DNA from 2 places in the Mesorhizobium sp. M1182 genome. Region 2 is predicted to be linked to the other one. Evidence: riboswitches for the same ligand, from Rfam matches in the RefSeq annotation. Region 2 holds a riboswitch; the other holds the start of a gene.

The links. A riboswitch is a leader RNA that binds a small molecule or an ion and turns the genes downstream of it on or off. The one in region 2 is predicted to bind S-adenosylmethionine.
Region 1: it holds a riboswitch for S-adenosylmethionine, as region 2 does, so the genes downstream of both, NKH33_RS16660 (O-succinylhomoserine sulfhydrylase) here and metX (homoserine O-acetyltransferase MetX) in region 2, are expected to answer to the same signal.

The regions. Positions count from the first base shown of each region.
Region 1 is NZ_JAMYMD010000012.1:62,441-69,768, forward strand. Features, by position in the region: gene mmsA (multiple monosaccharide ABC transporter ATP-binding protein) at 1-910, shown strand, start outside; gene mmsB (multiple monosaccharide ABC transporter permease) at 907-2,199, shown strand; gene araD1 (AraD1 family protein) at 2,389-3,381, shown strand; gene NKH33_RS16650 (hypothetical protein) at 3,409-3,861, shown strand; gene NKH33_RS16655 (2'-deoxycytidine 5'-triphosphate deaminase) at 3,879-4,973, opposite strand; SAM riboswitch at 5,109-5,186, shown strand; gene NKH33_RS16660 (O-succinylhomoserine sulfhydrylase) at 5,257-6,447, shown strand; gene NKH33_RS16665 (ceramide glucosyltransferase) at 6,485-7,328, opposite strand, start outside.
Region 2 is NZ_JAMYMD010000003.1:75,918-83,245, forward strand. Features, by position in the region: gene NKH33_RS05190 (prephenate/arogenate dehydrogenase family protein) at 1-202, opposite strand, end outside; gene hisC (histidinol-phosphate transaminase) at 209-1,318, opposite strand; SAM riboswitch at 1,457-1,534, shown strand; gene metX (homoserine O-acetyltransferase MetX) at 1,611-2,780, shown strand; gene metW (methionine biosynthesis protein MetW) at 2,839-3,453, shown strand; gene NKH33_RS05210 (hypothetical protein) at 3,505-3,726, opposite strand; gene NKH33_RS05215 (hypothetical protein) at 3,725-3,931, shown strand; gene NKH33_RS05220 (DUF1330 domain-containing protein) at 4,017-4,337, opposite strand; gene NKH33_RS05225 (SDR family NAD(P)-dependent oxidoreductase) at 4,573-5,319, shown strand; gene NKH33_RS05230 (RNA polymerase subunit sigma-70) at 5,362-6,387, shown strand; gene NKH33_RS05235 (DUF1194 domain-containing protein) at 6,406-7,212, opposite strand; gene NKH33_RS05240 (ABC transporter ATP-binding protein/permease) at 7,289-7,328, opposite strand, start outside.

The DNA of each region.
Region 1 (7,328 bases), on a different contig from region 2:
GGTCGCCGACAAGGTCACCATCATCCGTGACGGGCGGACTATCGAGACGCTGGCCAAGAAGGACATCTCGGAGGACCGCATCATTACCTCGATGGTCGGCCGTTCGCTCGACGACCGCTATCCGCCGCGCGAGCCGAAGATCGGCGAGACCGTTCTCGAAGTGAAAAACTGGTCGGTCTACCACCCCATCCATGCCGAGCGGCAGGTCATCAAGGGTATCAACCTCAACGCCCGCAAGGGCGAAGTGGTCGGCATTGCCGGGCTGATGGGTGCCGGCCGGACCGAGTTTGCCATGAGCCTGTTCGGCCGGTCCTATGGCCGTCGCATCACCGGCGAGGTGTTCCTCAACGGCAAGCCGATCGACGTCTCTTCGGTGAGCAAGGCGGTGGAACACGGCATCGCCTACGTTACCGAGGACCGCAAGACCTACGGGCTCAACCTGATCGACCACATCAAGCACAACATCACGCTGGCCAACCTGCCCGGCGTGTCGCGCCACGGCGTGATCGACGATTTGCGCGAGCTTTCGGTCGCCAACGATTATCGCGGCAGGACCAATATCCGCGCCTCGAGCGTCTACCAGATGACCGGCAACCTTTCTGGCGGCAATCAGCAGAAGGTGGTGCTGTCGAAATGGCTGTTCGCCAATCCGGAAGTGCTGATCCTCGACGAGCCGACACGCGGTATCGACGTCGGCGCCAAGTATGAAATCTATACGATCATCGCGCGTCTCGCCTCCGAGGGTAAGGCAATCATCGTCATCTCGTCGGAAATGCCCGAACTGCTCGGCATCACCGACCGCATCTACGTCATGAACGAAGGACGCATCGTCGGCGAAATGGCGGCAAGCGACGCCAGCCAGGAAAAGATAATGCGCGCCATCGTCCGCGGAGAAGGAAAAGCATCATGAGCACCGAAAGCGCTCCCGGGCCGCAGACCGGCGTTGCCCAGGATCTACAACAGGGACCTCGCATTGCCGTCTCGGCGCTGGTCACCAACCTGCGCGAATACGGGTTGGTGCTGGCGTTGATCGCAATCATGGTGTTCTTCCAGTTCACCACGTCCGGAACGCTGTTCAAGCCGGTGAACCTCAGCAATCTCGTGCAGCAGAACAGCTTCATCATCGTGATGGCGCTGGGCATGCTTCTGGTGATCGTTTCGGGCCACATCGATCTCAGCGTCGGCTCCGTCGCCGGCTTCATCGGCGCGCTGGCGGCGATGATGATGGTCATCTGGCCGCTTGGCCCATTGAGCAATCCGCTGGTGGTGTCGATCATCTGCCTGATCGTCGGTGGTGCGATCGGCGCGGCACAAGGCTACTGGATTGCCTATCACCGAATACCGAGCTTTATCGTCACGCTGGCGGGCATGCTGATCTTCCGCGGCATCTGCCAGGCGCTGCTGGGTGGCGGGTCTTCGGTAGGGCCGCTTCCCGTCGGCTTCAAGGCGCTCAGTTCCGGCTTCATTCCGGACCTGATCGGCCCATTGACGCTGATACCGCCAACCGTGAACGCCGCCGGCAAAACCATTGTCGGCAGCGGCCTGACGCTGCACCTGACGACGATCGTGATCGGCCTCGTCGCCGTGCTCGCCTATGCCTATTTCGGGCTCAGGGCACGGCGCACCCGCGAGAAGCATGGCTACGAAGCCGAGCCCTTCTCGCTGTTCGTCGTCAAGACCCTGGTGATCAGCGCGCTGGCGCTGTTTCTCGTCTACCAATTCGCCACCTATAGGGGCCTCCCCATCGTTCTCATGGTGATGGGCGTGCTGATCGCGTTGTTCGTCTTCGTTACCAAACGCATGACGATCGGCCGTCGCATCTATGCGATGGGCGGCAATGCCAAGGCAGCCCAGCTATCGGGCATCAAGACCGAACGGCTGACGTTGATGGTGTTCATCAATATGGGCGTGCTGTCGGCACTCGGCGGCCTGATTATCGCAGCGCGCCTGGGGCAGGCTGTGCCGGCGGCCGGCCTCGGCAGCGAGCTCGACGTCATCGCCGCGGTGTTCATCGGTGGCGCTTCGGCGATGGGCGGCGTCGGCCAGGTGATCGGCGCGGTGGTCGGCGGCTTCATCATGGGCGTCATGAACAACGGCATGTCGATCATGGGCGTCAATGTCGATTGGCAGCAGGTGGTCAAAGGCCTGGTGCTGCTCGGCGCCGTCGTCTTCGACGTCTACAACAAGAACAAGGCTTGAGAGGCAACCAGGAGGCATACGGGTCACATCGCACGTTGCCGGGCGGCGCAAAGAAGTCCCCCGAGGGACCTGATCCGCGAGCGCAATCCGGACGAAGAATTTCAACCGAGGCGCGGACAGGGTCCGGGCCGCGCAGGGTAGGGTTTGCCGAGAAAGGGCAGGCCAGCCCACAATTCAGAGAGGGTTACCATGCTGATCTCACAAATCCTCGACGACGCCGAGACGATCCGCGTCGTTGCCCGCAACGGCGGCAAGACCCGCGTCATCAACGGCGCCCGCAGCGTCTATTCGCTGGCGATGGAAGCCGCGCGTACCGGCAGCGGGCTTGTCGCCCTGATCGAGCGCAAGGGCTTCGGCGAAACCGTCGACCTCGACGCTGCCTACAAGAAGGGCCGGCTGCTGTCGCCGATCAACCATCCCGATCCGGCGCATCTCCATCTCACCGGCACCGGGCTGACGCATCTCGGCTCCGCCGCGACCCGCGATTCCATGCACAAGAAGCTCAGCACGGACGGCGAGGAACAGCTGACCGATTCCATGAAGATGTTCCGCATGGGGCTTGAGGGCGGCAAGCCGGCGAAGGGCCAGATCGGCGTGCAGCCGGAATGGTTCTACAAGGGCAACGGCACCATGGCGGTGGCGCCCGGGGCGGCGCTTATGTCGCCGGCCTTCGCCCAGGATGCCGGCGAGGAGCCGGAAATCGCCGGTATCTATGTGATCGGCGACGACGGCGCCCCGTTCCGCGTCGGCTTCACGCTGTCTAACGAGTTTTCCGACCATGTCACCGAGCGTGTGAACTATCTCTTCCTTGCCCATTCCAAGCTGCGCAACGCTTCGTTCGGGCCGGAGATCCTGATCGGCGATCTGCCGTCCGATATCCGCGGCGCTTCACGCATCCTGCGCGACGGCAAGCTGCTTTGGGAAAAGCCGTTCCTGTCGGGCGAGGCGAACATGTCGCACACCATTGGCAATCTCGAGCATCACCACTTCAAATACTCGGCCTTCCGCCAGCCGGGCGACGTGCATGTGCACATGTTCGGCACGGCGACGCTGTCCTTCGCCGACGGCATCAGGACCGAGGCCGGCGACGTATTCGAAATCGAGGCGCAGGATTTCGGCCTGCCTTTGCGCAACCCGCTTGAAATCGAGCAGCCGGTGAAGGTGGTGGTGAAGGCGTTGTAAACTGGTGACATAATTCAGGGGCGAGAAATGAACGGCCTGCGGATTGGCACTGTGTTCGTAAGTTTAGTCCTGTTCCTCGCCTATTTCTCCCCAGCGGCTTACAGCGCCGGACAATGCAGCGCAAAATCCTATCGCGAGGCCCGGATGTTGATGACTAACCGGCTTCTGGCCACCGGCTATTCGAAATCGCAAGTGAGCTTTCTGATGCGCAACGCGGATCGCATGACGTCCGCACTCCGCGCTGACAGACTGAACGACAATGGCAGAGCCTGCGGTGTCGACTCCGCCAGAGCCCATGTGCTGGGATGTATCGACAAGCAGTTGTTCCCCTTGCAGTCCAGCTCAAGCGCCTCACTTGACGACGAGAAGCAAACCAGAGGATTTTGGGGGAAGAAGCGATTGGCAGTGCGAGAACTGCTCTTTATCGGTCAGTTTCATGGCTGCCTTGGCGCCGCGAAAGAATATCTGTTTCGCGGCTGACGGAATTGCGAACAAGCTCAGCGGGCGGCGCGGAAATGCTTGGACAGTTTCAGGCCCTGTGCCTGATAATTCGAGCCGAGATCAGTGCCGTAGAGCGCCTGCGGCCGTTTCAGCATGTGCTCGTAGACCAGCCGTCCGACGATCTGGCCGTGGTCGAGGATGAACGGCACTTCGTGGCTGCGTACCTCGAGCACCGCCCGGCTGCCGGTGCCGCCCGACGCCGAATGGCCGAAACCCGGGTCGAAGAAACCGGCATAATGGACGCGGAACTCGCCGACCAGCGGATCGAAGGGCGTCATTTCGGCCGCGTAGAGCGGCGGCACATGCACCGCCTCGCGCGACACCAGAATATAGAATTCGTCCGGATCGAGCACCAGCTCGCCGGCACCGCTCTTGTAGAGCGGCTCCCAGAAATCGACGACATCCTGCGCGGCGCGCTTGTCGACGTCGACCAGGCCGGTGTGGTGCTTGCCGCGATAGCCGACAAGCCCATCCTTGTCGCCGTCGAGGTCGATCGACAGCGCGATGCCGCCGCCTGAGATGTTGGGTGGTTCGGTGGCGACCAACATTTCGGCGTGGTGCAACTCGTGCAGCTCGTTTTCCGACAAGAGCGCATTGCCGGTGCGGAACCTGACCTGCGACAGCCGCGAGCCGGTCCGCACGACAATCGGGAAAGTGCGCGGGCTGACCTCCAGATAGAGCGGGCCTTCATAGCCGGCGGCGATCTTGTCGAACTCGTGGCCACGGTCGGTCATTACCCGGGTGAAGATATCGAGCCGTCCGGTCGAGCTTTTCGGGTTGGCGGAGGCGGAAATATGGGCGGGCAGCGCCAGGCTCTCGAGCAGCGGCACGATGTAGACGCAGCCGGTTTCCAGCACGGCACCTTCGGCGAGGTTGATCTCGTGCAGCTTCAGCCGGTCGAGCTTGTCGACAACCCTGTGGTCCGGGCCGGGCAAGAAGGAAGCACGCACCCGCCAGGCCTTGTCGCCGAGCCTGAGGTCAAGGCTGGCCGGCTGGATCTGATCGGCATCGAGCGTGCGCGGCGATTTCAGCGCGCCCGTCTGGAACAGCGCGGAAATATCCTGATCGGGAAGAATGCCTGTCTGCCGCAAGGGTCTGGCTCCGTTCGAACGCCGGGCGAGGTCTTGTTCTGTCGCAGGTCCGACCGTGGACGCGTTTGGCACCTGCTTGGTACAACCCTCTTAATCATGCCGGCAATTGACGCAAGCGTGGCGCGGGTCTAAAGCTCGTTATCCCGTGGTGATTTGGCCGGTCGGCTTGCAGCCACGTTAAACAAGTCGCTAAAGGACCGTCGGGCCGCAAGGCCATATGGACCGGTTGCGACTTTCGCGACCGGTTTTTTGTTGTTTGGACCAATTTTGGTGTTTGGATGGAATGATGACCAAGAAGCGCGACTGGAAGCCTCAGACCGCACTCGTGCATGCCGGAACGCTGCGTTCCGGCTTCGGCGAGACCTCCGAGGCGATGTATCTCACCCAAGGCTATGTCTACGAGACGGCGCAAGCGGCGGAGGCCCGCTTCAAGGGCGAGGAGCCGGGCTTCATCTATTCGCGCTATGCCAATCCGACGGTCGACATGTTTGAAAAACGCATGTGCGCGCTGGAAGGAGCCGAAGACGCGCGCGCCACGGCATCCGGCATGGCGGCGGTGACGGCAGCACTGCTGTGCAGCGCCAAGGCGGGCGACCATATCGTGGCGGCGCGCGCGCTGTTCGGCTCCTGCCGCTGGGTGGTCGAGACGCTGGCGCCGAAATACGGCATTGAGGCAACGCTGGTCGACGGCACCGACATCGCCAATTGGGAAAAGGCGGTCAAGCCAAACACCAAACTGTTCTTCCTGGAAAGCCCGACCAATCCTACGCTGGAAGTGATCGACATTGCCGCCGTCGCGGCACTTGCCAATGCGATCGGCGCCAGGCTGATCGTCGACAATGTGTTCGCCACGCCCTTGCAGCAGAAACCCCTGCAGCTCGGCGCCCACATCGTCGTCTATTCGGCCACGAAGCATATTGACGGCCAGGGGCGCTGTCTTGGCGGCATCGTTCTGTCGGACAAGAAATGGATCGACGAGAACCTGCATGACTATTTCCGCCACACCGGCCCAAGCCTCTCGCCCTTCAATGCCTGGACGCTGCTGAAAGGCCTGGAGACGCTGCCGCTACGCGTACGCCAGCAGACGGAAAGTGCCGGCCGCATCGCGGATTTCCTGGCCGAGCGCCCGCAAATCGCCCGTGTCATCTATCCCGGCCGTGCCGACCACCCGCAAGCGGCCGTGGTCAAGAGGCAGATGTCGGGTGGCTCGACGCTGATCTGCATGGATGTGAAGGGCGGCAAGCAGGCGGCCTTTGCCTTCCAGAACGCACTCGACGTCGTGCTCATTTCCAACAATCTCGGCGACGCCAAGAGCCTGATCACCCATCCGGCGACGACGACGCACAAGAACTTGACCGATGAGGCCCGCGCCGAGCTCGGCATCGGACCGGGAACGCTCAGGCTGTCAGTTGGCCTTGAGGACGCCGACGACCTGCTCGAAGACATCGAGCAGGCACTGAGAGTTGCCGGATAAGGGCTGGCCGAACAGAGGCGAGCGGGAACGCGCCCGATCAGGCGCCGGACGGGGTCTCTTCCAGCTCCGCGACGGTCTTTGTCTGGATAGTCATCACGTTGCCGCGCCAGTCGACGGCGCCGCTCAGCCATCCGCGCGCCCAAATGGCGGGAAGCATCAGGTCTCGCGCCATCATCGCCGGGATCGTGCGCGGCGACAGGTGCCATCCCTTGGCCGAGGCCAAGGCGCATTCCGGCAGGTAGGCCGCGACCAGCACGGCGATGGCGGTTGCCGGCAGGCTGACGCCGGCGTCAGCCGCCGCGATCAGCGCAAACACCAGCGGCGGCGCCGCGCCGATCAGGATCTCGGGGGCGAAGAACAGCGCGAAGGTGACGCGGCGCAGCCGCGCCCAGCGCGCCTGCCGCGACCAGATCTCGCCAAGCGTGCGCCGGCCGAGCGGCTGTTCGAAGGGCGAGGCGACAAGATTGACCCGCAGTCCGAGCCCGTTGACCAGCTTGGTCGCGGCCGCGTCCTCGGCGATCTCGGCGGCAAGCGCGCGGATGCCGCCATTGGCGTCGAGCATCGGCTTGTTCCACAACATGCTCTTGCCCTGCGCGAAGCCGAGGCCGAGCGCCTCTCCGGCGTACTGCCAGCGTGCCTGCAGCGTGTTGAGAAAGGCGCATTCGACCTCCCCCCAGAAGCCGTCCGGCCGCGAGCCGATCGGCGTCGAGCAGACGAGGCCGGTGTCGTGCCGCCATGCCGCCATCAGCTGCTGGACGTAGTCGCTCGGCATAAGCACATTGGAATCGGCAAGGATGACCCAGCGATAACGCCCCGCCTCCCAACCCTTCACGCAATTGTTGAGTTTTGGATTGCCGCTGATGCGGTCGTCACCGACTAGA
Region 2 (7,328 bases):
CAGCATCGCGAACCGCCTCTTTCGCATCCGTCGTATAGGTGTCGCCAAGGCCGAGTTGGCTCGCCCGTGCCAGCGTCGCTTCGCTGCGCGTCGAAATCGCGATTTGGCCGGCGAGCCCCTCGCGGCGGATGACGCGGGCCAGCGACGAGCCGATCAGGCCGATGCCGACCAGCGCGATTTTTTCGAACATCGGTGATGTCATGGTGTTCTAGCTTTTCAGGAATGTCGCGAGTGCTGCGACAACGCCGCGATTGGCCTCTTCGGTGCCGATGCTCATGCGCAGCGCGTTGGGAAAACCGTACCCGGAAACGCGCCGCAATATGTAGCCGCGCGCACTGAGGTAGTCGTCGGCGGCCGCCGCCGAATGCTTTTTGTCCTCGGGAAAGTGGATGAGGATGAAATTGCCGACGCTCGGTGTCACCCGCAGCCCGAGCCCGCTTAATTGCTCGCTCAGCCAGGCCAGCCAGGTCTCGTTGTGCGCGACGCTGCGTTCGATGTGGGCACGGTCGCGGATCGCCGCGATGCCGGCCTCGATTGCCGTCGCATTGACGTTGAAGGGTCCCCGCACGCGGTTGATCGCGTCGATGACGTGCATTGGCGCATACATCCAGCCGATCCGCGCCCCGCCCAGGCCCAATTTGGAGAAAGTGCGGGTCATGACCACGTTTTCCGCGCTGCCCACCAACTCGACGCCGGCTTCATAATCGTTGCGCCGGACATATTCGGCGTAAGCTGCATCCAGCACCAGAAGCACGTTTCGCGGCAGGCCGGCATGCAGGCGGCGCACCTCCTGGAACGGCAAGTAGGTGCCGGTTGGATTGTTTGGATTGGCAAGGAAGATGATCCGGGTAGCCGGCGTCACCGCGGCGAGGATCGCATCGATATCGGCGCGTTCATCGGTCTCCTTGACCGTCACCGGGACGGCACCGGCCGACTGTATGTAGATCTTGTAGACCATGAAGCCGTGTTCGGTGATGATGGCTTCGTCGCCGGGCGCGAGGTAGGTCTGCGCCAGCAGGCCCAGAATCTCGTCGGAGCCGTTGGAGCAGACGATGTTCGCCGGGTTGAGCCCGTGCACCTCGGCGATCGCTTCCCTCAGGCGCATGGCGCTGCCGTCGGGATAGACCGCGAGCTTGTCGGCGACCGCGCGCGCGGCCTCTATCGCCTTTGGCGAAGGGCCGAGCGGGTTCTCGTTCGCCGACAATTTATGGACCTTGGCGACACCTTCAGGCGCCGCGCTCTTGCCGGGCACATAGGCTTCGATGTCCATGATGCCGGCGCGGGGCTTTGGACGTGTCTGATCCGGTGTCTGACTCATTTCATGAAATCCGTCGAGAGTGCCTCCATCCGGAAGCCGCAGCGGAAATACAAGCCGTGGCCCGGAATGTCGAGGGCCGGCAATTCGGGATCAAGAACTTGCCGTTGACGAAGCCATGCGCGAGTCATAGAAGAACGGCTACAGTTCCGTGGTGATTTGGCCGGTCGGCTTGCAGCCACGTTAAACAACTTGCTAAAGGGCCGTTTGCATCTTGTAACCGGCTTTGCGAAGGCATGGCCGGTTTTTTGTTGCCCAGACCGGTGGACAACTGAAGGCCGGGCAAGGAGATGTGATGGTCGCTTTGCGCGCGCGAAAAACCAACAACGAGGCCGACCAGCCGTCGAGCCCGGTGTTGCGTTTCGGCGCCGACAAGCCGCTCAAGCTCGACGCCGGCACGCTGCTGTCGCCGTTCCAGATTGCCTACCAGACCTATGGCACGCTCAACGACGCGCGCTCCAACGCCATCCTCGTCTGCCATGCGCTGACCGGCGACCAGCATGTCGCCAACACCAATCCGGTGACCGGCAAGCCGGGCTGGTGGGAAGTGCTGATCGGTCCCGGCAAGATCATCGATACCGACCGTTTCTTCGTCATCTCGTCAAACGTCATCGGCGGCTGTCTCGGCTCCACCGGCCCCGCCTCGACCAATCCCGCCACCGCCAAGCCCTACGGGCTCGACCTGCCGATCATCACCATCCGCGACATGGTGCGGGCGCAGCTGATGCTGGTCGAGCATTTCGGCATCGAACAGCTGTTCAGCGTGCTTGGCGGCTCGATGGGCGGCATGCAGGTGCTGCAATGGGCCTCCAGCTATCCGGAGCGCGTCTTCTCGGCGCTGCCGATCGCCACCGGTGCCCGCCATTCCTCGCAGAACATCGCTTTCCACGAGGTCGGCAGGCAGGCAGTGATGGCCGACCCGGACTGGCATGGCGGCAAATATTTCGAGCATGGCAAGCGGCCGGAAAAGGGGCTGGCGGTGGCGCGCATGGCCGCCCACATCACCTATCTGTCGGAAGCAGCGCTGCACCGCAAGTTCGGCCGCAACCTGCAGGACCGCGAAGCGCTTACCTTCGGCTTCGATGCCGACTTCCAGATCGAGAGCTATCTGCGCCATCAGGGCATGACCTTCGTCGATCGCTTCGATGCCAACTCCTATCTCTACATGACGCGGGCGATGGATTATTTCGATCTCGCCGCCGACCATGGCGGCCGGCTGGCCGATGCCTTCGCCGGCACCAAGACGCGCTTCTGCCTGGTTTCGTTCACCAGCGATTGGCTGTTCCCGACCGAGGAGAGCCGCTCGGTCGTGCACGCGCTGAACGCAGCCGGCGCCTCGGTATCGTTCGTCGAGATCGAGACCGACCGCGGCCACGACGCCTTCCTGCTCGACGAACCGGAACTGTTCGCCGCCATCAAGGGCTTCATCGCCTCGGCCGCGCGGGCGAGAGGGCTCGGCGCATGACCCCGAAAAGTTGCGGACCGTTCGGATCAGGATCATGCGCCAGGCAGGAGCCGAAGGCATGAGCGTCAACCGCGCCCAGCGCGTCGACCTCGAAGTCGTCGCCGATCTCATCCCGCCGCAGTCGCGGGTGCTGGACGTCGGTTCCGGCGACGGCCTGCTGCTCGAATTGCTGCAGGAGACCAAGAAGGTCGATGGCCGCGGGCTGGAACTGTCGCAGCGCGGCGTCAACGAATGCGTGGCGCGCGGCCTGTCGGTTATTCAAGGCGATGCCGACAAGGATCTCCAATTCTATCCCGACAAGGGTTTCGACTTCGTCGTTCTGTCGCAGACCTTGCAGGCGACCCGCAATCCGAAGCTGGTGCTCGACGAACTGCTCCGGATCGGCAACCGCGCCATCGTCTCATTCCCGAATTTCGGCCACTGGCGGGTGCGCCTTTCGCTGCTCTTCAACGGCCGCATGCCGGTGACCAAGGACCTGCCCTATTCCTGGTACGACACGCCCAACATCCATTTCTGCACCATTCGCGACTTCGTCAATCTGTGCGACGAGCTTGGCGCGACGGTGGAAAAGGCAACCGCGCTCGACGCCAACGGCCAGCGGATCGGCTTCTCCATGCCTTGGTGGTTCTGGAACTTTTTCGGCCAGCAAGCGGTATTCCTGCTGAAACGATAGGTTTGACAGGCAGAAGCAACGAACCTCAGACCTGCGCAAGAAACCATATTTTCAATTTTCAATCCAATGAAGTTGCCCGGCATTCTTTGTTGCTTTAACAGGTCTCAAACGGGTTGGTTTGGGGGAAGCAATGAAGACGTTAGTATTAGCAACAGCTTTGATGTCGGCCACTTTGATTTCCGGATGCACGACGTCGAAGACCGATTTCCAGAATGGACAAGTCGCGTTGAGCGGCAGCCCGGCGCTGAAACGGCAGGCGATCCAGCGGTGCATGACCAAATTCAAGATGCGGTTCGGCAAGGTTGAAAGGGCAAACCTCGCCGCGCTCATGAACGTCCCGGATGCCGGATTGGAACACACGTTCTGCACGCGATTGATGAACGGCTTCGCGAACGGCAGGATCAACTACTCGGATTACCTGGCTGCATTGTCGCATGGCGACATGTCCAACGCGATCAAGGTGCTGCAGGGGCGGTGAAGCTGCCGATGCAGACGCGATCCAAATTCGGTGCCGCCAGATAGATGGCGGCACCATAGACGCCGGTTGTACCCGATCATTCCCTCTATTCAAGCACGTCCGTGGCCTTGTGCGGGTGCTGGATGCCATCAACGAAGACCACGTCGGACCGGGAATTGCTGGTACGCAGCGGCAATATCTCCTGATAGGCGGGCGAGTCGTACCATGCACGTGCCTGCTGCCGGTTGGGAAACTCGATGACTATGAGATAGCCCGGCCAGGTGTTTTCAACGACTTCCACCTCGCCTCCGTGCACCACGAAGCGGCCGCCAAACGGTTCCAGCGTGGCATCGATCTTGTGCAGGTACTCGGCGATCTGCGGTCCCGGCGTGACCTGGCGCATATGGGCGACGGCGTAGGCGGTCATGGCGTAACTCCTTGTGGTCGAAGGCCGGACAACCGGCTTGATGGGAGCAGTTTGCCGAGACGTCGCGCACAGGTCGATTACCCCCGAGGTAATGACACTGAATACAAAACCGACGCGCCGCTGCCGTCAGCGGAAAGATATTTCCGCCTGGCACCGATGATTTCCACCCACCTGCGCTGTCCTTATCGATGAGCGCGCCTGGATGGTCCGGCGGCCGGGAATAGAGAGGTGATCCATGGGATCGTTGCAAAATCAGAATGTCGTCGTCGTCGGAGGCAGCCGTGGTGTCGGCCGCTCCATCGCGGAGGCCGCCCTCAAGGAGAAAGCGACGGTGCTGGCCGTCGCCCGCGGAAAACAGGCCCTGGCGCAATTTGCCTGGGAGGTCTCGGGCGTGAAGACGCTTGCGGCCGATGCTACGATGGACTCCGCCCCGGATAAGGTCTTCGCCGCGCTTGAGCCGGACGTACTGGTGATCTGCGCAGGTGCGCTGGCGCCTTCTGCGCCGGTGCATGAACAGAACTGGAAGGCGTTCTCGGCAAATTGGGACACGGACGTCAAGGCGTCGTTCCTGTTTTGCCGGGCCGCTCTGCGGCGTCCGCTCAAGCCGGGGACCCGGATCGTTCTGATCTCCAGCGGCGCGGCCTTGACCGGCGGACCACCGAACGCCGGCGGCTATGCTGGCGCAAAACGCATGCAGATGTTCCTGGCCGGTCATAGCCAGAAGGAGGCCGACCGGCTTGGCCTCGGCCTGCGCTTCATGGCGCTCGCGCCGATGCGCATCATGCCGGAAACCGGCGTGGGCAAAGCCGGCGTCGACAGCATAGCGGCCTATATGGGCATCCAGCCGGCGGACTTCATCGCCGCCATGACCGACATGCAAACGCCGGCCGATGTCGGACGGGCGGTGGTCGCACTCGCCACCGGCCAGCCGCAAGGCAGTTCCTTCATGGTGAGCGGTAGCGGGCTTGCCCCGGCCGCCTGAGGGGCGCGTAATGCAACGCTCGCTCGTAACCGCAGAAGCCACATGACAAACGGTCAACCACCTCTGCAACCATCACGCCAGCCGATCCTCGATCGGCTGGCCTTCGAGAAGGTCACGGCCGCGCATCGCCGCGAGCTCAAGCTGCATTGTTATCGCATGATGGGTTCGCTGCACGAGGCCGACGACCTCGTCCAGGACACGTTGCTTCGCGCCTGGCGCGCAAGATCGGAGTTCGACGGGCGAGGTTCGGTTCGCGGTTGGCTCTACATGATCGCGACCAACGCTTGCCTCAACGCCATCAAGGCGAGGTCGAGGGCGCGTCGCATTCTCCGGGAACCCGGACGGCAGCCCTCGCACGGGGCGGCCATAGGCGGGCCTGTAGCCGACATCGCCTGGCTGGAGCCCTACCCCGACGCCGAGCTTCCAGACGTTGCCGGCAGCGAGCCAGGTCCGGAAGCCCGTTACGAGAGCCGCGAGGCCGTCCAGCTCGCCTTCGTCGCGGCGATCCAGGATCTGCCGCCCAGGCAGCGCGCCGCGCTGCTGCTTGCCGACGTCCTCGGATGGTCGGCTGTCGAGACGGCGCGTTTGCTGGGCGGATCGACGGCTTCGATCAACAGCGCGTTGCAACGGGCCCGCGCAACGCTGGCGGCGCGCTATCCTCAGGGACGGCCGGCCAGCCGATCACGGCCCAGCCCCGAAGAAGGCCTGCTGCTCGAACGCTACATGCAGGCCTGGCAGGCCGCCAATCTCGACAGCTTGATCGAGCTGCTGCGTGAGGACGCCATCTACACCATGCCGCCTTGGCGTGAATGGTATCAAGGCCGCGAAGCGATCCGCGGTTTCTTCGAGACCGTCTGGCCGAGGTTTGGCGGCTTCCGCACGCTGGCCACCCGCGCCAATGCCCAGCCGGCGGTCGGGGTTTATTCCCGCAGCCACGATGGCCCTGAATGGCGGGCCCATTCCCTGCATGTGTTCGACGCAGCCGAGGGCGGGATCGCTTCCTTGACGATCTTCATAGGGCCGCTCGGGCCATCTCTGTTCCCGGCCTTCGGCCTGCCACCAGCCTAGCTTACCCCTGGGCCAGCCTTATCGGTCAAGTTCCGGGAAATAGGGGTCCGAGAAAAACCTTCGGTCGCGCTCACCTTGCAGGCAGTCGATCGGTGCGTCGATGCGGATCGTCCTCGGATCCACCTTGGGATACTCGATGCCGCTGACCTCGAGGATCAGTTTGCGGCGAGTGGCGGTGGCGAATTCGGAAGCAGCATAGATCGGCAGCACGAACGAGCCCGGCCCGCCGGTAACGCATTCGGCATAATACCGGTCGAGATGGCTGAAAGTGGGTGACGGGCTGATCAGGATCGGCAGCCCGTTGATGACGATGCCCTTCGCCAGCGCCGCATCGCGTGCCGTTGTGACCGGCAAGCCGGTGTTGTTTGGGCCGTCCCCCGAGACGTCGATGACGCGGCGTTTGCCGGTGAAGGCCGTGCCGTTGAAAAGCTCGGCGCCGAAAGCCACAGCACCGGAAATCGAGGTGCCGCGAAAGCTCCTGAACGGGCGGGCCGCGATCTTGTCGGCGAAAGCGTTGGCGCTCTCCTTGCTGTCGACGATCTGCCAGGCAATGACCGCATCGTCGCGGATGGTGCCGGCCCATTCGAAATAGGCGATGGCGATGCGGCCGAAGGTGCCGGCGCGCACGGCGTTGATGAAGTCGGGGTGGCGCAGCGCCGCGACATAGCCGGCGCGCTGCAGGGCAAACTCCCTTTCATCCATCGACTGCGAGATGTCGACGGCCAGCACCAGCTCGACATCGACGGCAATTGCATTGGCCGGCGCGGCCGCAGGTGCCGCCGGGGTGCAGGCAAGGCAGGCGAGCAGGGCGAGAGCGTCAAGCATGGCCGATCGGAACGTTCCCATCTGAAACGATCGCGACAGTTTTTCGCCGCGATCGCGGCGAAATAAAGCTTGCCTTCTATTTCTTTCGGCCGGTCGAGGCGATCGCCGGGGGCGGT